DNA from 2 places in the Alteromonas macleodii ATCC 27126 genome. Region 2 is predicted to be linked to the other one. Evidence: predicted binding sites of a transcription regulator. Region 2 holds the regulator's gene; the other holds the start of a gene.
What was found. Region 2 encodes LexA, which represses DNA repair genes until DNA is damaged. Its sites were predicted from a motif close to TACTGTATNNNNATACAGTA; they were not measured.
Positions count from the first base shown of each region.

Region 1 (12,026 bases), 1.9 Mb from region 2:
TTCCCCCATGCCAAGAATCAATGCATCAAAAGGTTGTGACATGCTAGCCAGATTTGACTCTGCGGCATTTACGCCTTCGTTTGCATCATCAGCATCGCTTTTCAATTCGATAAAACGAGCTGCTGCGGCTTTATTTTGAATTAGATTATTTTTGACTAGGCTGGTGTTGCTGGCCTCGTGGCCCTCTTCAACCCAGCGCTCGTCAGCAAGGGTGATATCAACCTTATCCCACTCAAGATCGGTTTCGCTTAGCTGTTTGAAAAGCGCCAGCGGCGTGCGACCACCACTCACTACAAGCGATGCGCGACCACGAGTTTTAATACCTGTTTTTAAAATGCTGACTAAGTCTTGCGCAAATGCGTCAGTCAATGCATCAGGTGTTTCGAATGATAGAGTTGTTAACGCCATATTACTTTTTCTTCCCTGTTTTGCTTTCGTACCAGCTGCGATTTTCGCGAGCAAGAAGACCTATAGAGTCTACCGGCCCCCACGTACCTGCTTGATACGGTTCTGGTGGCTCACTCGATTGCTTCCACGCTTCAAGAATTGAGTCTACCCATGTCCAGGCTTGTTCAATTTCGTCACGACGAACGAATAGCGCCTGATTACCCAACATAACTTCAAGAAGGAGTTTTTCGTATGCGTCAGGAATACGCTCATCGGCAAACGCTTCAGAGAAGCTTAAGTTAAGCTTCGATTTTTGTAGATCCATAGAACCAGAGCTAGTTAAGCCAGGCACTTTGTTCATTACAGTGATTTCTACACCTTCGTCTGGCTGCAGACGAATAACCAGCTTGTTAGGCGGAAGATTCTTGAAGCTGTCACCGAATAAGTTGTGTGGCTGACGCTTGAAGTAAATAACAACTTCACTCACCTTAGTTGGCATGCGCTTACCTGTGCGTAGGTAGAACGGCACACCAGCCCAACGCCAGTTGTCAATTTCCGCTTTAATAGCAACAAAGGTTTCGGTTTTACTTTGCGTATTAGCACCTTCTTCTTCAAGGTACCCAGGCACTTCTTCGCCTTTCACGAAACCAGAGGTATACTGACCGCGTACAGTGCTGTCATTAATATTAAACGAGTTAATCGGACGAAGCGCTTTAAGCACTTTCAATTTTTCGTCACGAATGCTGTCAGCGTCGAGCGTTGTCGGAGGCTCCATCGCTACCAAGCTTAGAATTTGTAGCAAGTGGTTTTGCACCATATCTCGCATTTGACCCGCGTCGTCAAAGTAACCCCAACGCCCTTCAATACCCACTGACTCTGCAACTGAGATTTGAACGTGGTCAATGCAGTTGTGGTCCCAGTTAGTAGCAAAAATAGAATTGGCAAAACGCAGTGATACTAGGTTTAGTACTGTCTCTTTACCAAGGTAATGGTCAATGCGGTAAATTTGCTTTTCGTCGAAGTATTCTGCAACTTGCTCATTGATCACTTTAGACGATGCCAAATCGTGACCAATTGGCTTTTCTAGCACAACGCGAACGCTTGAGTCGATAATTTTGCAGCTATGCAGGCCACGACAGATATCACCGTATATCGCCGGTGGCGTCGCTAAATAACAAACCATGGTGCGGCTTGGGTCAACGTGGTCGTCTAATACGCAATAGCTTTCAACGTCCTTCATGTCTACGCATGCATAGTGCAAACGCGCTTTCATTTTTTCCCAAGTGGCTTCACACAAGTTCTTCTCGCCAAACTTGATTAGGTTGGCATGAACTTCTTCAATATAGGCATCCAGCTCCATTTCTTGACGCGCAACACCCACAATAGTGGTGTCTGGGTGCATCAAGTTTGCTTTTTCAAGCTGATATAAAGAAGGCAACAACTTGCGTCGTGAAAGATCTCCCAGTGTACCGAAAAGTACAAAATCACAGGGTTCGTAGGAATTATCCAATACCATATTCGTCGACCTTTTAAATGTATGTGTCCGCGGCGTATTGTACAGTTATTTACAACACTAACGACTATTTTTACCGTATAGTTAACACCAAATGTAGTAAAATTACAACTTGTACCAACTATAGGATCTGAATCTTTACTGTTTCCCTCAGTTTACCCTCATTTAACCCGATTGAAATAACAAAAATTGTCAAAAAATTACATTTTTCTTGTCACAGACGTCACATTGGGTACTATTACGGGTGTACCTTACAATAAATTGTGCTAACTAATTGCTATATCTGTATGAACATTTTAGAAAAAATCACACAAAACCAAGCGGCATTCAGTAAATCTGAGAAAAAGGTAGCTGAAGTAATTCTAGCTAACCCACAAACGGCCATTCATTCGAGTATAGCAACCCTCGCTAAGATGTCGGATGTTAGTGAGCCTACCGTAAACCGTTTCTGCCGAAGACTTGATACAAAAGGCTTCCCAGACTTTAAACTGCATTTAGCGCAGAGCCTGGCTAACGGCACGCCTTATGTAAACCGCCATGTTGATGAAAACGACAGCCCAGACGAATATACCAATAAGATATTCGAGTCGACCATGGCGTCCCTGGAAGTGGCGCGCCAATCTGTGGATGTGAACGTGGTAAATCGCGTTGTTGATTTACTTACACAGGCACAGAAAATTTCATTTTTCGGCCTAGGCGCTTCAGCTTCAGTGGCACACGATGCACTAAATAAGTTTTTCCGCTTCAATGTTCCAGTGGTCTACTTTGAAGATATTCTGATGCAGCGCATGAGCTGCATGAACTGTTCAGATGGCGATGTTGTTGTATTGATTAGCCACACGGGCCGAACTAAAAGCTTAGTAGAAATAGCGCAAATTGCCCGCATGAACGACGCTACTGTAGTAGGAATTACCTCAGCAGATAGCCCGCTGGCACAAGAATGCAGTTACGTGTTATCGCTGGAAGTGCCAGAAGATACTGATATGTATATGCCTATGGCCTCTCGCATCGCGCAGCTCACGCTAATTGATGTACTGGCAACCGGCTTTACACTGCGCCGCGGCAACAAGTTCAGAGAGAATCTGAAGCGAGTAAAAGATACGCTGCGTGGTTCACGTTATGAAAAGCGTGGTGAGTAATTTTCTTCCCACGTGATCAAATAAGAACCACTTACCGTAGAAAAATTGGTTCAATAAATCAGCTAAAACGCCTAACTGGTCGAGCCAGTTAGGCGTTTTTGTTTAATTCATTCACATTTTTGTCAAATTCAACTATTATTCTGTAATAAAATTACGTAAAGCGATTACAGGCATACCGTATAAACGCGTAGCCTATCACTCTTTGTCTTTTCTAACTTAGAAACAGCGACGGAATCACATGACCAGAAGAACGAAAATTCTTGCCACCCTAGGACCTGCAACCGACTCACTTGAAAAGATTCAGGCACTTATTGCCGCAGGCGCAAACACTGTGCGCATGAACTTTTCACACGGACAAGCCGAAGATCACATTGAACGTGCAAAGCGCGTTCGTCAGGCAGCAAAGAACCTAGGTAAATACGTAGCGATTTTAGGTGATCTTCAGGGCCCTAAAATCCGTGTTGCTCGTTTTGCCGAAGGTGCAGTTCGTTTAGAGGTAGGCGCAAAATTCATTCTAGACGCTGAATTAGGCCGCGACGAAGGTGATATTAATCAAGTAGGTATTGATTACAAAGCGCTTCCTGATGATGTATCAGCAGGCGATATTCTGCTTCTTGATGACGGTCGTATTCAGCTTCGAGTAACAGGCGTTGAAGGCCGCAAAGTGATTACTGAAGTAACAGTAGGCGGCAAGCTTTCAAACAATAAAGGCATTAACCGTCAAGGCGGTGGTCTTTCTGCAGATGCACTTACCGAAAAAGACAAAGAAGACATTAAAACCGCCGCGAAAATTGGTGTTGATTACCTTGCAGTGTCATTTCCTCGCAGCGGCGCAGACTTGAACTACGCGCGAGAACTTGCCGAAGCAGCTGGCTGCTACGCAAAAATTTGTGCAAAGGTCGAGCGTGCTGAAACGGTGGCGTCTGACGAAGCCATGACGGATATCATCAGCGCTTCAGATGCGGTAATGGTTGCTCGTGGTGACTTGGGTGTAGAAATTGGCGATGCGGAACTTGTTGGTGTTCAAAAGAAACTGATTGCCCGTTCTCGCCAGCTCAACAAGGTTGTGATCACCGCGACGCAAATGATGGAGTCGATGATTGACAGCCCTATGCCTACACGTGCAGAAGTAATGGACGTTGCGAACGCTGTACTAGACGGCACTGACGCGGTAATGCTTTCAGCTGAAACAGCGGCGGGTAATTTCCCTATTGAAACAGTTGCAGCTATGGCTCGTGTTTGTGAAGGCGCGGAAACACATCCTAGCGTTAAAATTTCCAAGCACCGCATGGATCAGCAGTTTTCTTCTACTAGCGAGTCAATTGCTCTGTCTGCGGTTTACGCCGCGAACCACTTGCCAAGTGTTAAAGCGATTGTAGGTTTAACTGAAAGTGGAACTACACCAACGTTAATGTCTCGCATTACTACATCTCTGCCAATTATTGCGATGTCTCGTCACGAATCAACGCTTAACACGATGGCGCTTTGCCGCGGCGTTAAGCCGGTTTTCTTTGACTCTTCAAACAGTGAACCTGGCAAATTGAAGTACGATGTCATTGCATCACTTAAAGAGAAAGGGTTAGTGAAAAGCGGCGACAGTATCATCCTGACTTACGGCGATGAAATGGAAAAAGTGGGCGCGACCAATACCCTTAAAATCGTAGAAGTCGAATAGCAACGTATACACTATTAAAGCGAAGCAAATGCTTCGCTTTTTTTTGCCTGTAATTTACTAAAGCAGTGGTAAGCTGACGCTTATAATAAGAACACTCAACTAAGTCAGTATCAAAATTACAAAAAACATATCCAACAAAACAACGAGAATTCGTTAACACTCCTCGGGACAACAACGACAAAAATAAGGATAGACATGCAGCTCGTTTTCAATCACTACACACGTTTTTCAGCAATTATAACGCTCTTGGCACTTTTCACTCATAGCGTATGGGCAAATACACAGCACGTACACACCATGAAGCGTGTAGAAGTAGCTTCACAGAACGCTCCGTTACAGCCAATAATGATTCAAGGCCCCATGCCCATTGAAGCCGAATACTTTGCTGCGCTTTTGGATAACACTACAACAGAGTATTCAGGTAATGCGGTATTCTATAAAGGGACACTAGACGGGTATCCCATTGTGGTAGCTAAAACCGGTAAGGGTTTAGAAAATACAGCGGCCGCCACCGCCATTGGCATAGAGAGATACCACCCTCGCCTTATCATCAATCAGGGAACATCAGGTGGCCACGATCCTTCCTTAAAAGTTGGTGATATTGTTCTTGGCGAACGCAGTATTAATGCATCCAATTTTAAAACGCCTAAGCTGGCTCAAGGAGAAGGTTCTCATCCGTTTAATTGGCTACCGATGGATCTTATGGCGTCAGAAGGCAGCGCGGGAGAAGGAAGTAGCGCTAAGGACGCAGAAAAGTTGCGTTATTATTTAGGAGACAAACAGCTCATCAACCTAGCTCTATCGCTAGCCAAGCAGTACAAACGCGGGAACGTCGTTAAAGGAACGATTGGCAGCGGTAACTTTTGGAATAACGAGTTAGATCGAATAGCATGGCTCCATAAGAATATGGGAACGAGTGTGGAAGAAATGGAAACCGCTTCTGCAGCGCAGATTGCACATGCCTACCACGTTCCCTTTTTAGGTATTCGCGTATTGTCGAACAATATTACCAACCATGGTGAATATGACCCAACCACGGCCAAAGATTGTCAGGCCTTTGTTGAAAAAGTGGTAAGAGCTTATATTTCTGCGCTGTCGGAATAAAATTGGAAAACACTCAAACGAAAAACGCGCCCTACATTGTAAAAATGTAAGGCGCGTTTTCATGTATAACCTTTGTATTAGATTGCTTGAGCGGTATAAGTTTCCGCATCTTGACTAACATCATTCGCGTATTGAGTAAGATGATGATTTAGAATATTTTCGGCGCGCTCAACAAACTCATCACGCTTAAATTTCCAACCTCTTAAATCGGCTTGCTTAGCCTGTGCAATGTAGTGCTCTAGACGCGTTTTTCTCAATAGATGTGCCTTTTTCGACAAATCAAATTCTACCAATGAGAAGTTGCGCTGTACTTTTTGAATATCCATGTGAACGGGGCGCTGTTCGTCATCAGCTGATGCTTGGCTTACGGATAGCTTTCCTTGCCCAATTACACCGACTATAACAATGATTGCTGATACCACTAAGCCTGAATAAACCCACTTTAAAAAGTTCATGCCCCACTCCTTGAACGATTTTGCACTTGTATCGATAAGCTCGCTACAATCCACTTAATTAAAACTATTTATCACCAATGTATTGAGTCATTCGACTTTTTAAGTTTCTAGCTTTCACGTTGCAGCAGATGTTTTCTGCCTGACAATACATACTTTCGTCTATTCAATACATCAAGTAATTCACTCATATCTACTTAACCATATGCACCTTCCGCACCATATAGTTAATCTTTGTTTTTCAGTAATTTAGACCAACCCAAAACTTATACTAAAGTTGTATAAGGTACTTTCTACACACAGCAAGATAAAATTTTCCTTTCAAATTTAATAAACTCACTCCCCTTAATACTGTACACTCATACAGCATTAAGATATACCACAACAAGCAAAGTACTGGTATGGAATCTTGTTTTTTTTCAGACCGTCTACCACGTACATTTGCCTAGAGAAAGTGACCATTTGCGATGCATGACAAACTCATTCAAAAACTCGAAATTCTTTCAGATGCCGCTAAGTATGACGCTTCTTGCGCAAGTGGCTCCGCCGGTAAACGAAAAGCAGGTAAAACTGACAAAACAGGAATAGGTTCGCTCACAGGAGGGTCAGGGATATGTCACAGCTTTACCCCTGATGGACGATGCGTATCATTACTTAAGATCCTAATGACCAACTATTGCATATACGATTGCCATTACTGCATCAATAGGGTGTCTAGCAACGTTCAACGAGCGCGTTTTACCGTTAAAGAAACGGTTGATTTAACGCTTAATTTTTATAAGCGTAACTACATTGAGGGATTATTTTTAAGTTCCGGTATTGTCGGCTCTCCTGACCTGACTATGGAGAGCATGGTACGCATCGCGAAGTCTCTTCGCATTGATCACGGATTTAAAGGATACATTCATCTTAAGACCATTCCGAATGCATCTCCTGAACTACAGGCTGAAGCTGGCTTATATGCCGATAGGCTAAGTATAAACATCGAAATGCCGACACAAAATTCGTTGAACAAATACGCCCCGGAAAAAGACCTTGGTGAAATTCACGGTTCAATGAATACATTGAAAGACAAAATAAATGAACACAAAGTAGATAAAACCTACTCGGGTAAACGCCCACCTCGCTTTGCTCCTGGCGGACAGTCCACTCAGATGATCATAGGAGCCGATGACTCAAATGATAAAGTTATCCTTGGCACGAGTGTCAAACTGTATGGTCAACAAAAATTGCGGCGCGTTTACTATTCTGCATTTTCGCCCATCCCAGATGCGTCTGAAGTCTTGCCTCTTAAACCAGCCCCACTTATCCGTGAACACCGACTTTATCAGGCCGATTGGCTCCTGCGCTTTTATGGATTTGGTTTAGATGAAATTGTACACAACGACATGCTAGATATGGAGCACGACCCCAAGCTTGCGTGGGCGCTACGCAATCGCCACATATTTCCCATCGATTTAAACAAAGCTGACAAGCTACTTTTATTGCGAGTTCCTGGACTGGGAGCACGCACAGTACAAAAAATTTTGGCTATTCGACGTTACACAAAGCTTAGCTGGTTCGATCTCACAAAAATGCGTTTACCCTTACAAAAATTAAAACCGTTCATTACTGTTAGTGATTATTCCCCCGCTATCCATTTGCTCGATAGCAGTAACTTTGAACAGCAATTTAAACAACCAAAACAGTTTGAATTGTTCAGCGCCTAATCTAATTGGTACTACAATGAAAAAAGTAACAATTTCATCAGTGCCCGGATACGACGAATGGCGAAAAGCATCGAGAGAATGTCTAGCCCAACACATACCTCCGGAGAACGTTACATGGCAAACTTCGCAATCTAACCAAGACGACTTGTTTGCCGTGACCGATTCGGCCAACGCTATTGGTGAAAGCCAAACGAATTTCAGAATTCCCAGATCAGTTTTAACGCTGTTGAAGTATGCGTTATGCCACCAAGCCCCCGATCGTTTCGCTTTATGTTACCGCGTTTTATGGCGAGTAGTTTTCGAAAACAGAAACCTTATTCACTTAAAAACTGACGAAGATGTGTTGCGTCTCAACGTGCTGGCTAAAGCAGTAAAACGCGATGCATATAAGATAAGTGCTTTTTTGAGATTTCGAGAAGTTGTACTTGACGGACAAGAGCATTTTATTGCGTGGTATGAACCAGAACACTTCAGCTTGGAATTGAAGCTCGATTTTTTTCGGACTCGTTTTAAAAATATGTGTTGGTCAATACTTACCCCTTATCGAGCTGCGCATTGGAATACTAAAACACTTGTTTTGGAAGATAATCCTGACCCAAGTATTATTCCAAATGATGACAGAATTGAAAAATACTGGCTTACGTATTATGCAAATATATTTAATCCTGCCCGCGTAAAAACAAAGGCAATGTTAAGTTCAATGCCAAAAAAATACTGGAAGAATATGCCTGAGACGTCGCTTATTAACGATATGATACGCCACTCGGATGCTAGAGCACGTAAGATGATACTAAATGGAAAAAAGGTGGAGAATGGTGAATGAGTCCTCCTGACAAATATTAGCAGCTGTGCTTCCTTTGTTTATTGCGATTTGAAAAGCTCTGTAAAACGTGACCAGAAAAAAGGGGCCGAGGCCCCTTTTTTGTGTAAAGCAACAATGATATTAGTTCATCGCAGTTTCAGTAACTACACGAAGGTTGCTTTCAACATCTTTTACGTCAGACGCATTCTTGGCAATTTCCACAGCTAGGTCACGCTCAGCATCAGAATCAACGTCGCCAGTCAGTGTTACTACACCGTTTTCTACGTCAACATCGATGTCGAAACCTGAAATATCGGTATCCATAAGAAGACGAGTTTTGATTACTGTGGCGATTTTGGCGTCAGTTAACTCGCTTGTGCCTTCGTCAACAGTATCTTCCATGTCATCTGACATGTCGCCTTCCATATCTTTGTCAGAGACAACCGTTAGCTTGTTGTCTACAGACGTTACACCATCAATATTCGCTACTAGCTCTTCCGCTAGCTTTTTATCAACAGAGTTCTCAACCTTACCAGTAAGAACGACATTACCGTTTTTAACGTCAGTGTTAATGTCGAATGAATCAAGGTTACCATTGAACAACAGCGTTGCTTCTGCTTTGCCATCAATCCATGCGTCTTTGGCACCTTTCTCCCATTTGTTGTCTGTGTCCATGTCACCTGCATATGCAGCTGTAGTCAAAGTTGTAGCAACAATCATAGAAATAAGTGAACGTTTCATAACATTTCTCCTTTGTCGAAACTCGTAGATAGTCATGCCAATTCCTTGCCAACAAAATAAGGCATTGTTTTATATGATAAATATTAATATCCAGGGCTAGTTAAGTAAGTTTTGTTTTGCAAACTTTGCCTTTGTTTGAGAACTTTTTACTTAATTTTGTTAATGCCCAAAACTCGTCAACTTCACTTAACAAAAGCACCTATCAATTGTACTAAGGGATAACTTTTTGTCGTTGGCCGCCGCTAAGTTGCAGTGATACTTAGGTTAAACTTATTTCACAAAGCTGCCGTAGTTATAACGATTTGTGTCGCTTCACTAGCTATAGTCATCAATTTAGTTTTGCAGACAGAAGCAACAGGTGGAGTGTTTTTCGTTAATTAAACTCAAGGACCAACTAGACATGGATACTGCACTTACTGCTGTTTCAGTCTTATTTATAGCCGTAAGCTGGGCCCCTTTGCTTCCTTCTTCTCATTGGTTAATAAGAGTGTGGGAATTTCCGCGACTACAAATAGCAGCTATCATTTCTTTGTTAATTGCTGGGCATATTTTTGAATCAACCTATTACGCACAGATAGATAGCCTAGCAGTAATTATTGTCGCTGGATTAACAGTTAGCCTTATTTATCAGGTTATCTGGATCATTCCTTATACCCCTCTGTATAAAAGAGAAGTTAGGCACGTCGAGGTGGAGAGTGCGAGCCAAAAGCTAAGTGTTTTATCAAGCAATGTGTATATGCCTAATGACGATTTTCGCAAGCTCATTGAACATGTACGTAATAAGCAACCTGATTTTCTCGTAACGTTGGAATCTAATGAGAAGTGGCAGAAAGGCATCAGTGAAATTGAATCTGAATACCCGTATCGTAAATTTTGCCCACTCGAGAACCTCTACGGTATGCATCTTTATAGTAAGCTTCCCTTTGAAGAGGTCTCATTGCGATTTCTAATAGAAGAAGATGTGCCGTCTATGAAAGTTAAAATCAATCACCACGGACAAGATGTCACGCTATATTTTCTTCATCCAAAACCACCAAGCCCAACAGAAAACACGTATGCAAAGCCCAGAGACGTAGAACTTACTGTTGTGGGGGAAGAAATAGCTGAAACAGAGGGCCCTATTGTCGTCGCTGGCGATCTTAACGATGTAGCTTGGTCACCTACTACCAGAAAGTTCAAGAAAATAAGCGGACTTTTAGACCCACGAGAGGGGCGCGGTTTTTTCAATACATTTCACGCGAAATATCCTTTAGTGAAATGGCCGTTAGACCACGTATTTCACTCGGAACATTTTGCATTGGTCAATATAGAGAAACTTGAAAGCATAGGCTCAGACCACTACCCGCTTTATACCGAACTAGCGCTAATCACGGACAAGGAGTAATACTCAAGACTGTAAATCTAATGAGAGCTACGGTGTTTGACACACCACATGAGGCTATCACACGCCTCTTCACGCTTTTTAAAATGGGCTAGCCCTATTAGCTTGTTATCCCGAGGCCAAACCGCTTGGTTTAGCACCTCTTGATCTTCTGCCGATAGTTGTTCGCTATCTAACACTATCTCAACCGCTTTTTTGTTGGGTTTTATTAATGTGGGGTTAGCTTCTTTGACCAGAGCAGAGTTCACACAAATATACTCTCTCTTAACAGGGTCTCTCACCACGCCGATGTAGTTGTTGTCACAAATTATAGCTGGCCAGCCTTCCGTTATTCTGCTCTGTCCAAACATTACGAGTGTAAAAGCAACAAGAACGAAAAGTGTTAAACCGATAAATTGAGCGCTCAAATCTGGTGCTACGCTTACAATAACGCCGACAACAGCTGCGAAAAATATCCAGCCGCCAAATACTCTGCGCATAGCATTTGGTGAGATACCAGATATAACATCAACCACCTTTAATGATTGTTTGTCATAGTGTCGAATAAATACAGACGATTGTGATTCCACAGCCTTTGTCCACCAGAAAAAATACGAAATTCAGAAATTAATACGTTACAAGTAAGGCTGAAGATTTACCTACACTCTGAGTGAGTAAAAACCAATAATATGAGATTAGTTCTACTCGAAAGAAAACGTGTTAAGCAATATTTGTAGGAATATTTAAACTATTGAATTGTAATGTTTAACCTACTAACCAAGCATATCAAAATATGTGGGAACGGCAAAGCAATTACGCGCTAGATGCACAGTAAAACAAGACTTATGAAAAGAAGCGTCATGTTAATCTGCAAATTAGAACAGACCACCAAAAATTAACATAAAAAACTGCTGTTGGCCTCCATACATTCGTTTGTAAATTTTTCTCTCACTTTGCACCTCTTGCTTGCCTTGGCGCTCAACCATTGCTGCAAACACTCAAAAACAGAACTTGAAATTACACTTTTTATCAAAAAATCAATAATTTACAAAACAGGAACACTCTTTGCTTCTACGAAAGTATAACGTTCAACGTTTCATGTCGTCGTTATTACAGGTTCAACAAATTAGAAAGGGAGGAAGAG
Region 1 covers NC_018632.1:2,615,133-2,627,158, forward strand. The annotation lists gene pgl (6-phosphogluconolactonase) at 1-408, opposite strand, end outside; gene zwf (glucose-6-phosphate dehydrogenase) at 410-1,903, opposite strand; gene MASE_RS11180 (MurR/RpiR family transcriptional regulator) at 2,188-3,039, shown strand; gene pyk (pyruvate kinase) at 3,278-4,714, shown strand; gene MASE_RS11190 (5'-methylthioadenosine/S-adenosylhomocysteine nucleosidase) at 4,910-5,818, shown strand; gene MASE_RS11195 (hypothetical protein) at 5,896-6,273, opposite strand; gene MASE_RS11200 (putative DNA modification/repair radical SAM protein) at 6,738-7,979, shown strand; gene MASE_RS11205 (TIGR03915 family putative DNA repair protein) at 7,996-8,802, shown strand; gene MASE_RS11210 (BON domain-containing protein) at 8,923-9,522, opposite strand; gene MASE_RS11215 (endonuclease/exonuclease/phosphatase family protein) at 9,923-10,906, shown strand; gene MASE_RS11220 (hypothetical protein) at 10,924-11,472, opposite strand.
Region 1: the regulator LexA is predicted to act here: its motif matches at 6,620-6,639, upstream of MASE_RS11200 (putative DNA modification/repair radical SAM protein).

Region 2 (12,026 bases):
ACAGGCACGATACTAACGGGACGGTTAACGCCTTTGAGCATGGCTTGAATGGTCATGGCTAGCATGCCCGTTTTCGGTGGGATCAAACGGCCGGTTCGGCTGCGGCCACCTTCGGGATAGTATTTTACCGAATAGCCTTTGTTAAACAGCAGCTCTAGATATTCTCTGAAAACAGCTGTGTAGAGCTTGTTGCCTGCAAAACTGCGGCGTAAGAAAAAAGCACCGCCACGACGGAACATTTTTCCAACCGGCCAAAAGTTCAGATTGATACCTGCAGCGATATGTGGCGTAACCATACCCTCGTGATAAATCACGTAAGTTAATAATAGGTAATCCATGTGACTACGGTGGCACGGTACGTAGATGATTTCATGACCATTAGCCGCCAATTCACGAATGCGATCGGCATGACCTACACTAATACCGTTATAAATTTTGTTCCATATACGGGTAAGTAGCCTGTCGCCAAAACGAATTAGCCCTTCGCGGTAGTCTGCCGCGATTTCTGTGATGTAGGTTTGGGCAGTCTCTTTCGCTTTTTCATGAGACACCTTCTTGCTTCGTGATTCCTCAGCAATAGCGCGACGCACTGCATCAGAGCCCAACACACTATTATTGAGTTCTTGACGCTCTAACAGCGTAGGGCCAGTCATGCTTTGGCGCTTTCTTTGAAAGTGAGTGCTTGCTACGCGCACAAGCTTATGTGCAATACTTTGGTCACTACCATGTTGATTGGACATCGCGCGTGCAGAAACGGCTTTAGAGTAGTTAATAAAGTTGTCGCGGCCCAAAAACAGCACAATGAACAACTTACGAAGCCAACTTGGCGCCGCTTTATCAGCAATAAGATCGCTTAAGCCTGGCTTTCCACGACCCGGGGCACGGCCCCACGTCACATAGACAGGAACAACTTGTAAATCTAGGTTTTCATGGTCTCTATGCAAATGAAAGAGGTCAGTAAAAACGTCTTCAATTCCCGTATCTTTAGCCGACGAGCGGAAAAGAGGCTGGGTTTTGCGTAAAAATAAGGTCGACGAATACTCTCGCCCCGCTAATGTGAGGGTTTCTGTAGGACTAGGTAAACCTAGCGCTTTAGTCGACATTCTCAGTGCAAGTTGGTCTGTCACTGAGTTGGTGGGGAGTAGATAAACGATAGGTTTACTTTTATCTATTCCTAATTCGGTTTCAACGTTAACTGGAATGCTGTGGGCTTTAACCAGTAACTTAACAGGATAATGAAATACCGACAGAAGGGCTTTTCGCATCCACGACATGAATTATGTAATCCTATGAAATAAAAACGGGTGAAGTGTAACACAAACGCGTCACAATCTCGCGACAAGCCAATTTCATCGCTTCTCATGCTGTAATGACTATTCATAACATGGGAAGTTCAAAAGCGCCCTTCTCCTTTTCTTGTGAGTCACAGCCATTTCTATAATGGGTTCGAATACAGAGAACGTAACATTAGCTGTATTTAATTGCGGTACAGCCGGACTGTTACTACTTTTATAAGGGCAAATGAATATGAGCAAGCAGTAGTGGATGATCAAAGCCGGTTAAAGACAATTGATGACTTTATGCTCAATAGCGAAGTGCCGTTAGATCTTGATGATTTAATGATGGTGCTCGCAGAGGCATACAAGGTGCCGATCGCACTCATTGGCGTCGTCGGAGAGTTTGAAGAAACCTTTAAAGCACACTACGGAACCACTCTTTCTAAAGTCACTCGTGAACATGCGTTTTGTAGTCACGTCGTTGAAGAGCGCAAGCAGGTGGTTGTTAGCAACGCGCAAGAAGATCCACGGTTTATGCATAATCCTCTCGTCACCGGAGAACCTCACATTTGTTTCTACGCAGGAACGCCGATCGAGATAAATGATCAGGTAATCGGTGCCGTATGTTTAATTGATACCGTGCCAAGAGAAATAGACGCAAAACACTTAGAAGTTTTAGAGAGAATAGGTGCTTTGGTTAGTCAGCATATTTCGCTTTCAAGAGAACACGAAGCGCTTAAACGCGAGCATGGGCTTATTGAGAAGTCTCCTATTGTGTTGGCAACGTGGCGCTATGATACGTCGTTGAGGCTGGTGTATATCTCGAAAAATAGTGAGCGTGTATTGGGAGTTTCACCCCAAGATTTGCTCACTGGAACGGTGGCATTGAGTGAGGTGCTGTCTGAGGAGGCGGAGGGTGATTTTACCTTTGCTATGCAGGCCCACATGGAAGGTGTTGAAACGCACACCTGCCGTCTTCAGATAAGGACGCCAACGCGTACTATTTGGGTGAGCATGATATCAACGGCAAATTTTCGCGAAGACGGCATGTTGTACTCGGTTCAAGCATTTTTGTTTGACACTAGTGACCAAAAGTATGTGGAAGACAAGCTCAATAAAACCAATCAGCGGATGCGTTTATTACTCGAGGCTTCAGAGTTAGGAACATGGGACTGGAACTTGGCCGCCGATGTTAATCAAGTCAACAAGCGCTGGTGCGACATTGTTGGTCTTGAGTATGAATACTATGACAGTGGCTCCCGCTTTTTTAGACAGCTCATTCATCCCGCGGATTACGTCAAAGTTGAAAAGCAGCTCAACATGCATCTAATTGGTAAGAGCAAAGTCTTTAACACCACATTTCGCATGAAACACACTGATGGCTCTTGGGTTTGGGTTGAAAGTTATGGGAAAACCGTTGAGACAGATGCCCAAGGTAAGCCGGTTCGTATAGCAGGTATTCACAGAGATATAACGCAGCGAATGGAAAGCGAACTGCATGAGAGAAAGAAAACCCAGCTCCTTCAATTTATCAATAAAACCCGGGCATCATATCTCCAAAACAATGACTTGACGATGGCGTGTCAGTCCGTACTGGCTGAACTCATAGATATCTCAGATAGCCAGTTTGCCTTTGTCGGCCAAATGAAAGGAGACGGTAGCTCATCTAGACTTTTCATTCATGCGATTTCTGAAATTGTTTGGGATAACAGTAGCTTTTCTCAATATGCAGAGTACAAAAAACGAAACCTCTACTTTAGCAACTTCGATAACCTTTTTGGAACCTCAATTTTAACGGGAGAAGTTACCATTAGTAATGCGCCAAACAGTCACCCTAATTCCAAAGGTGTTCCGCACGGTCATCCGCGCATTAGCCGATTTTTAGGCCTACCAATAAAAGTGAAAGATAAAGTAGTGGGAATGGTCGGTTTAGCGAATAAGTTTGATACCTACACTGACGAAGATGCTGAGTTTCTACAGCCCTTTTTAGATGCTTTGGCTGGCTTGTTCTACGCAGTAGAGCTTGAGGAAGCCCGAGCCGTTGCTGAAGAGAAGCTTAGGCATTTGGCGATGACTGATTCTTTAACGGGCCTTTATAACCGACGCGCGTTCCTTGACGAGTGCATCTCATTTTCAAAACAACATTGTCGAGGATGTGTTGCTATCGTCGATATTGATCACTTCAAAAAAGTAAACGATACCTACGGTCACGATGCTGGAGATCAGGCGCTTATTGCTGTTGCGAGAAAAATAGCTAAACATAATCAAGCGCCAAATGTCGTGGCTCGATTAGGAGGAGAAGAGTTTGCAATAGTCATGATAGGTGACAAGAAAGAAGAGATCCATAGGCAGCTAGAAGCACTGCGCATTGCTGTTGAAGAAGGAAGGGTGACCTACAAGACAGACACGATGAATTTATCGATCAGCATCGGCGCAACATTTATCAAAGACACCTTTGAGGCGGATTTCAGCGCCCTCTTATCGCTTGCTGACAAGGCGCTGTACAGAGCCAAGGAGCAGGGCAGAAACCAAGTCGTATGGGATGAATAATAATAGTACGTGGCTTCGCCTACATTAAATATAAGCGTATACGCTCAAGGCGCTGTTGCTAGATTGATAAAGTTAAGTTATAAAAAACGAATATTTTGTTAAACTTAATAATTAGGCTTGTTTTGAGCTTTTAACTAAAAAGCCGACATGCCTTTTAAATCAGGGACGATGTATGAAAACTTCGCGCTTGGGTTTTTCTGGCCTTTTTTCTCTTTTAGCTCTAACTGCGTGTGGTGGTGGAGGTGACTCTGATTCTTCTCCACCTACAAACCCACCACCTCCACCTGAGCCGACAGCACTAGAAATTTTATCAAATCCTTTAGATTACTCAGAGTCACGACTAAACTCGGCGGCAACCACCTATGCTGATGCGAACTACAGTGGAGAAACGAAAGTCTCTACTGTGGATATCAGCGCAGTACAAGAGGTTTACATCACGCTCTTTGGTGACCATACAAGTGGCTCACCCTATGTAGATCAATATGATATCTACACCTTCCTAGATGAGAACGGCAACGTTGAAGGTACGACCGAGTGCTATGAATCAGGATCAGTAACATACTCAGGTAAGCTTGATGAAGACATGGGTACAGGAACGATTACTGTAGATTATGATCAGTGCATTCAATATTACGACTCCACTCGGTATGACGGACAATTTTCGCTAGTTATTACTGACGCAGGTGAAAACAGCTCCGAAGTAACGTCTTATTTCACTACTTTGTCTATGCTAGACGGTGGCGTGCGCACAACATTAAAAGGCTACTTAAGTGTTGATTTTCGCTATCGCCCACAAACAGGTACGTTTTATGAAGAGACGAGGCAGTATCTTACTGTCACGCACAATGGTGAAACTTACAAGGTCAGTGGCACATCAGCAGAAGGGGTGACAAACAACACCTTCGTGTCTGAACTTAATGGTTCAATCTACATTGCGTCTAAAGGCAAATTGGACTTTGCATATTCTTCTGATCAGGGCGACCTTCCCTATTCGTCATCTGGCTCGCTGGTCGTAAAAGGAGATAAAACGGCTGGAATTGACGTTATTGATGGCGCAGTTCGCTATGGCGAAGATAACAACGGCGATGATATTTACGATGTAGGTGTATACTTTAATAATCTAACAGCGTTTGCCAGCGGAAATCATACTGGCCTTGCGCTTTCAGATATCGATGCGATATCCGTACCTCCTGTAGTGAATCAGCCTTATTACTATGCCTATGAGACTGTCTATACCACAGATGAAGTCACCGTTGAGCCTGGCTACTATCATGATTCAGATACTCCCGACTCAGAGCTGGTGATTTCGTTTCGCTGGTATGTAAATGGTGTAGTCCTTGACGATGTTAATGGTACCACGCTGCCACCTTACAGCGCAGTCTTCGGTGATGAAGTTAAAGTTACCATGGTGGTGTCAGACGGTATTAACGTTGTCGAATCCCAGCCTACTTTCGTTGAGATCGGCAATTCTCCTATGACGCTCACTGCATCGAATATGCCTGAAGTAGTAACTGCGGGCGGATACGTAGAGTTTACCGTATCGATGAGTGACCCAGACAGAGTTGACGATGACGTCGCGGGAGAGCTTATTTCAGCGCCTCCCGGTGCTTCGTTAAATGCGGAAGGTCTGATGACCTGGAATGTACCTGCGAATCAACTTTTCAACGCTCAAACTTATATGTTTAGTTTCGCTAGCTTAGACGGAACTGAATCCCAACAAACGCTCGAAATCACTTCTTATGCGGACAAGGCCCCGGCTTATGCTCGTACTACTGTGATGACACCAATTTATAATCACGGCTTTGCTATTGCTTCGACCAATGGTGTAAGTGAACTTATCACGGTAAATGCTCGCAACGTGGGCGCATTTTCGCTAGAAGGCAATACGCTTAAAAATACCTATGTGTATCCGTATAAACTGCCAACTAAAGGCGAAATTAGAAGCGTGCATACCCAAGATGTTGATGGTGACAATAATGATGAAATCTACCTTCTTACTCAACAGGGATTGTCTGTAATAAAAGACCGCGAAAGTAACGCAGAAGCGGTGTTTATTATTGAAGATAGTATTATTTCTGGCTTATTTTACGACATCAATGGTGACGGAGTTGATGAAGTTGCTTATTTATATGGGAGCGAATATTACAATGCGACTTCTATTGCCATTGTAGATGTTCGCACAGGTGAGCAGTTGCAACAGTACGATATTGACGGCGTCAATAACCTTTCTTTTGGTAACGTAGATGATGACGCATCGATAGAAATGGTAACGAACAATGGTTATGTATTTGATATCGAAAGCGGTGCCAACCAATGGCTATACGGTAGCGGGTTCAGCGACGCATTTGTTGTGCTGGGTGATATGAATAACGATGGTGTAGATGAAATCATCGGTGCCGATAGTTGGAATGATATCTCAATCTACTCAGCAGTATCGAAAAGCAGTTTGGCAACGGCGGAACATGGTGACATTTGTGATATCGCCTATAGTAAAGAAAGCCCAGCTACAGAAGGAATAGTGGTTGTCTCCGAGTGTCAGTGGGGACAAGTTAGAGGTTTTGCATTAGAAGCGGGACAAATCTCTGAGCAGTGGGCTCTTAACCACAACACTTACAGTGGCATGTCACTTCTCATTGACGATTTAGACAATGACAATGTGGACGACATTATTTGGACTGGTGAGAACCAAATTTTAGTAGCGCAACAAGATGCCAACGGTGAATATGCCTTGTCAGATATAAAAGGTGCGCCGCGCGCGAGTAGATATCATGCCGCGGGTTGGGCACCTTATGGCGATAATGATGAAAGAGCCGTCTTTGTTAGCGATACAAGTAGTTACGAATCATCTATTCAGATTTTATCGGTAGATAAAGAGGATAACTTTGCGATAAGTGCTGAGGTTGGCGAAGATGTCTATAACTATAGCAAACCGGTCGTTACAGACTACAACAATGACGGTGTGGGTGAGTTACTAATAGGGGCACTGGATTATAGTTCGTCGTTTAATGTCGTGAGACTTACAGATAACGCTATTCAGTGGACACTGAACAATAATCAGAATAGTGAAATTTCGTTTATTGAAGCCATTGACGTAAATAACGATAGTTACGCCGATGCAGTTATTATTGAGAACAATCGACTTAAAGCGTTTGATATCGAGAATCAGGTGCTTATCGACTCAATCATTAACGATTTTTCAATTAATGCGCTTGCTGCCTCTGAAAAAGACGGTGTGCATTATTTTGCTGTTGGGGGCTATAGTTCGCTCAAGCTCTATAAAATGCAGGATGGTGAATTTGTTGGATTGAATGAATTGGAAACCAATTGTGACCAATTGCTCACGGTAAATTTTGATAGTGATAGCGAACTTGAATTTGCGTGTTTAAATAGAAACTACAACACCATCAATGTTTATGACGTGGCGAGCGATGCATTAGAACTCAAAGACGCTATAGCACCGTCATTCTACCCTCAGTATATAGCGGCTGTTCCAACGACGTCGTCTAATCAGTCGATTCTCGCTATCTACCAGCCTAACGAGAATGACTATTCGTACAATTATTATGACAGCATCGCATATCGCGTGGTTGAGGTTGATAATAAAGGCAATGTGGTGTGGCAAAGCCCTGGACTTGGGCTCGATAATGTTGAAGGCATGCGCACACGTCAAAATAGTGATGGGGAGCTGGAGTTACAAATTAGTAACCCGAACATGGCTCTTCTCGTAAAATAAGAGGAAAGCACTTGTCGTAGGCTATTGCAGATCGCAAAAGACGCGGCAAGTGCTTGTTATTTAGTTTTAGGTGTATATACTTACAGGAACTGTATGAACAGACAGGTCTTTTATGCGCCCACTCACAGCTCGACAAACCGAAGTTTTAGAACTTATTAAAACAACCATGTTAGAAACGGGAATGCCGCCTACTCGTGCGGAAATAGCCCGTCAGCTTGGCTTTCGTTCTGCTAATGCAGCAGAGGAACATTTGAAAGCATTGGCGCGTAAAGGCGTGATTGAAATTTTGCCTGGTACGTCTCGTGGCATTAAGCTCAATATCCCTCTTGATAACGACGCACAAGAAGAAGAAGGCCTACCGTTAATTGGGCGTGTTGCAGCCGGTGAGCCGATCTTGGCGCAAGAGCATGTTGAATCGCACTACAAAGTCGATCCTGCACTGTTTCAACCCCATGCCGACTTTTTGCTACGCGTTAACGGTATGAGCATGAAAGACATTGGTATTTTAGACGGTGATCTTCTCGCTGTTCATCGCACCACTGATGTACACAACGGTCAGGTGGTTGTGGCGCGTGTCGATGAAGACGTCACCGTAAAGCGTCTAGAGAAACGCGGGCGTGAAGTATTGCTTCATGCTGAGAATGATGAGTTTGCACCAATAAAAGTTGATTTGGCGACTGAACATTTTGCGATAGAAGGCATTGCGGTGGGTGTGATCAGAAACGCTGACTGGATGTAGTATTTTAGCTTGTTTGTATAAAAGCGGCGCGTTAGCCGCTTTTTTTATGTCTTTTGTTCCTGTTTTTTTCTTCAATCTGCCAACTTAGGTTTTATCCTGCCCAGCAAACCTGTTGGTTTTCTGCGCGCTTATTTTTATCATTACTCACGTTATTCTTTCTATGAATGCTTCAAGTATTTTCCATTTTTTATTTTGAATTTTGTTTGAAATCGACATTGAGTAATCGATTACTTATTGATTTCTTAACTAGTTAGTCGAGCATTTACTTTAACCCCGTGTTCAAAATGCCTGTTTGATTCCAAGGGCATCTCACAGCAATGGCTTTCTCTTTTTGCACGTGAAATCCCCCGCGACCATTTTAGTAAATGATTAAAAATTAACCACTTCGTTAAATTTTTAATAGAAAAGACTAGACGGCACGACATTATTGCGCAATTCTTATACAGAGATTAACAAAATAATAACAATGACTCTAAATTTGTTTTACAAGTTGAGGTTATGGGTCAATCGTTCGCAAACCATTTGGTAGGGCATCGCGCAAATTAATCAGCGTCTTTGACCACGCCATTACGGAGGTGCTGAGTGAAACAACTAACGACCGTTTTCGCAAAATGGTGTTCTAGTATACCAATTTTGCTTTTTTCCCCTTTGCTTTTTGCGCAAGAAGCAAGCGAAGAAGCCTCTTCGCTTAATTTGAGACGCGGTGCTACCGACATCAGTGGGCAGGTATACGACCTCCATATGTTGATGTTCTTCATTTGTGTAGGTATCGCGGTTGTAGTTTTTGGCGTGATGTTCGCCTCAATGTATCTACATAGAAAGTCCCGTGGCGCCAAGCCAGCGAATTTTCACGAAAACGTGAAGGTCGAAATTGCTTGGACCGTTATTCCTTTCCTTATTCTTATCTTCATGGCGGTACCCGCAGCGAATACTCTAATTGCTATGGAAGACACGTCTGAGCCTGACATGACGGTGTTAGTAACAGGCTCTCAATGGAAATGGCATTACAAGTACATGGATAGCGATGTAGAGTTTTATTCTTTACTCGCCACTCAGCGCGAGCAAATAGAGAACAAATTCCAGAAAACAGATAACTACCTGCTGGAAGTTGACCGTCCCTTGGTTATTCCTACTGGGAAAAAAGTACGCTTTCTTATTACCTCTGACGACGTTATCCACTCTTGGTGGGTTCCTGACTTTGCCGTGAAAAAAGATGCCAACCCCGGCTTTATTAACGAGTCTTGGGCCAAGGTGAATGAGCCGGGTATTTATCGCGGACAATGCGCAGAGCTTTGTGGTAAAGACCATGGCTATATGCCGGTTGTGGTAATTGCTAAAGAACCCGCCGAGTTTGAAAAGTGGATGGGCGAACAAGAAGAGATTGTTCGTAAAGCAAAAGAAGAAGAGCAGCGTCTACTTTCTATGAATATGTCTATGGATGAACTGATGAAAGAGGGCGAGCGAGTATACAACGCAACGTGCGCTGCTTGCCATATGCCAAATGGTGAAGGTTTACCTGGCGTGTTCCCGGCATTAAAAGGCAGCAAGATGGCACTAGAAGATCAGCAAGGTCACATTGACATCGTGCTGCATGGAAAGTCAGGAACAGCCATGCAAGCGTTTGGAAAAATGCTGAGTCTTAAGGAAATTGCCGCCGTAGTCACTTACGAGCGAAATGCCTGGGGCAATAAAACTGGCGATATGGTTCAAGCCAAAGATGTAAACGCAGTGGCAAACGGAAACTAGGAGCAGACAATGAGCAAAGCAACTGAAGTTATTTCGCCAGATACCTCTGCGCCTCATGACGGTCACCTACATGATGACCATGAACACCACGATCATATTCCTAAAGGGATAACGCGTTGGTTGTTTACCACTAACCATAAAGACATAGGCACACTTTACCTGTGGTTTGCCTTTATTATGTTTTTAGTTGGTGGTGCGATGGCCATGGTGATCCGCGCTGAACTATTCCAACCCGGTCTACAAATTGTAGAGCCAAACTTCTTTAACCAAATGACTACGGTACACGGGCTTATCATGGTATTTGGTGCAGTAATGCCAGCCTTTACTGGGCTCGCAAACTGGCTTATTCCCATGATGATCGGCGCCCCTGACATGGCGTTACCGCGCATGAATAACTGGAGCTTCTGGATTTTACCAGGTGCCTTTCTCATTCTATTGAGCTCGCTCTTTATGGAAGGCGGCGGCCCTGCTTTTGGATGGACTTTCTACGCGCCCCTTTCAACGACTTACAGTGGCGATTCGACAGCGTTGTTTGTGTTCTCTGTTCACATCATGGGTATTTCATCCATTATGGGTGCGATTAACGTGATTGTGACCATCTTTAATATGCGTGCGCCAGGCATGACCTGGATGAAAATGCCGCTGTTTGTATGGACGTGGCTTATCACGGCATTCTTGCTGATTGCGGTAATGCCAGTGCTCGCCGGTGCGGTTACCATGGTGTTAACTGATAAGTTCTTTGGCACGAGCTTTTTTGATGCTGCTGGTGGCGGCGACCCGGTTATGTTCCAGCATATTTTCTGGTTCTTCGGGCACCCTGAAGTGTACATTATGATCTTGCCCGCTTTCGGCATTATCTCGCAAATTGTTCCTACCTTCTCTCGAAAGCAGCTGTTTGGATACGCGTCTATGGTTTACGCCACGGCGTCGATTGCGCTGCTCTCTTTTGTTGTGTGGGCTCACCATATGTTCACCACGGGCATGCCGGTGTACATGGAAATGTTTTTCATGTTTGCCACCATGCTTATCTCGGTGCCTACTGGCGTAAAAGTGTTTAACTGGGTAGCGACCATGTGGCGCGGCTCACTGAGCTTTGAAATGCCAATGATGTTCGCTATTGCCTTTATTGTGCTGTTCACCATTGGTGGGTTGTCAGGGCTAATGTTGGCGATCACGCCCGTGGACTTCCAATATCACGACACTTACTTCGTTGTAGCCCATTTCCACTATGTACTGGTAACTGGCGCGGTCTTTTCCATCATGGCTGCGGTGTATTACTGGTTGCCTAAATGGACGGGAAAAATGTATGACACAGCTTTAGCTAAATGGCATTTCTGGTGCTCACTGGTATCGGTCAATGTGTTGTTCTTCCCTATGCACTTTGTGGGTTTGGCTGGTATGCCACGCCGTATTCCTGACTATGCATTGCAGTTCGCTGATTTTAATAAATGGATAAGCCTGGGTGGTTTTGCATTCGGTTTATCTCAGCTCATCTTTCTTGCCCTGCTTATCAAGGCATGCAAAAAGCAAGGTGAGCCGGTATCAGCGCAAGTTTGGGACGGCGCAGAAGGATTGGAATGGGAAATTCCATCACCCGCTCCTTATCACACGTTTGAAACGCCACCTGTCGTTAAGTAACGGTAGGTGGAGTTGTGAATAGGTCATTCCTTTCAACCGGCAAAAGCCGATGGGAATGACATTCACACATTGCAGGTGGTGAGGGAGATAAACGACTAAACAAGCGTTTACCAACCTTCATCTATGGATTTACCCGGAGGTCACGTGATGTCACAGCAAAGCGCAAACAACAAGATGGTTATTAAACTTGTTGCTATTGTCATTGGCATGTTTGGCTTCGGCTTTGCCCTTGTTCCCTTGTACGACGTATTTTGCGACGTTACGGGAATTAACGGAAAAACCGAAGGCACGGCTGCGGTTTATCAATCGGTTGAGATTGATGAGTCGCGAGAAGTGACCGTCG
Region 2 covers NC_018632.1:4,535,998-4,548,023, reverse strand. The annotation lists gene plsB (glycerol-3-phosphate 1-O-acyltransferase PlsB) at 1-1,274, opposite strand, end outside; gene MASE_RS19330 (sensor domain-containing diguanylate cyclase) at 1,542-3,827, shown strand; gene MASE_RS19325 (COG1470 family protein) at 4,000-7,560, shown strand; gene lexA (transcriptional repressor LexA) at 7,673-8,299, shown strand; gene coxB (cytochrome c oxidase subunit II) at 8,882-10,045, shown strand; gene ctaD (cytochrome c oxidase subunit I) at 10,055-11,683, shown strand; gene MASE_RS19305 (cytochrome c oxidase assembly protein) at 11,831-12,026, shown strand, end outside.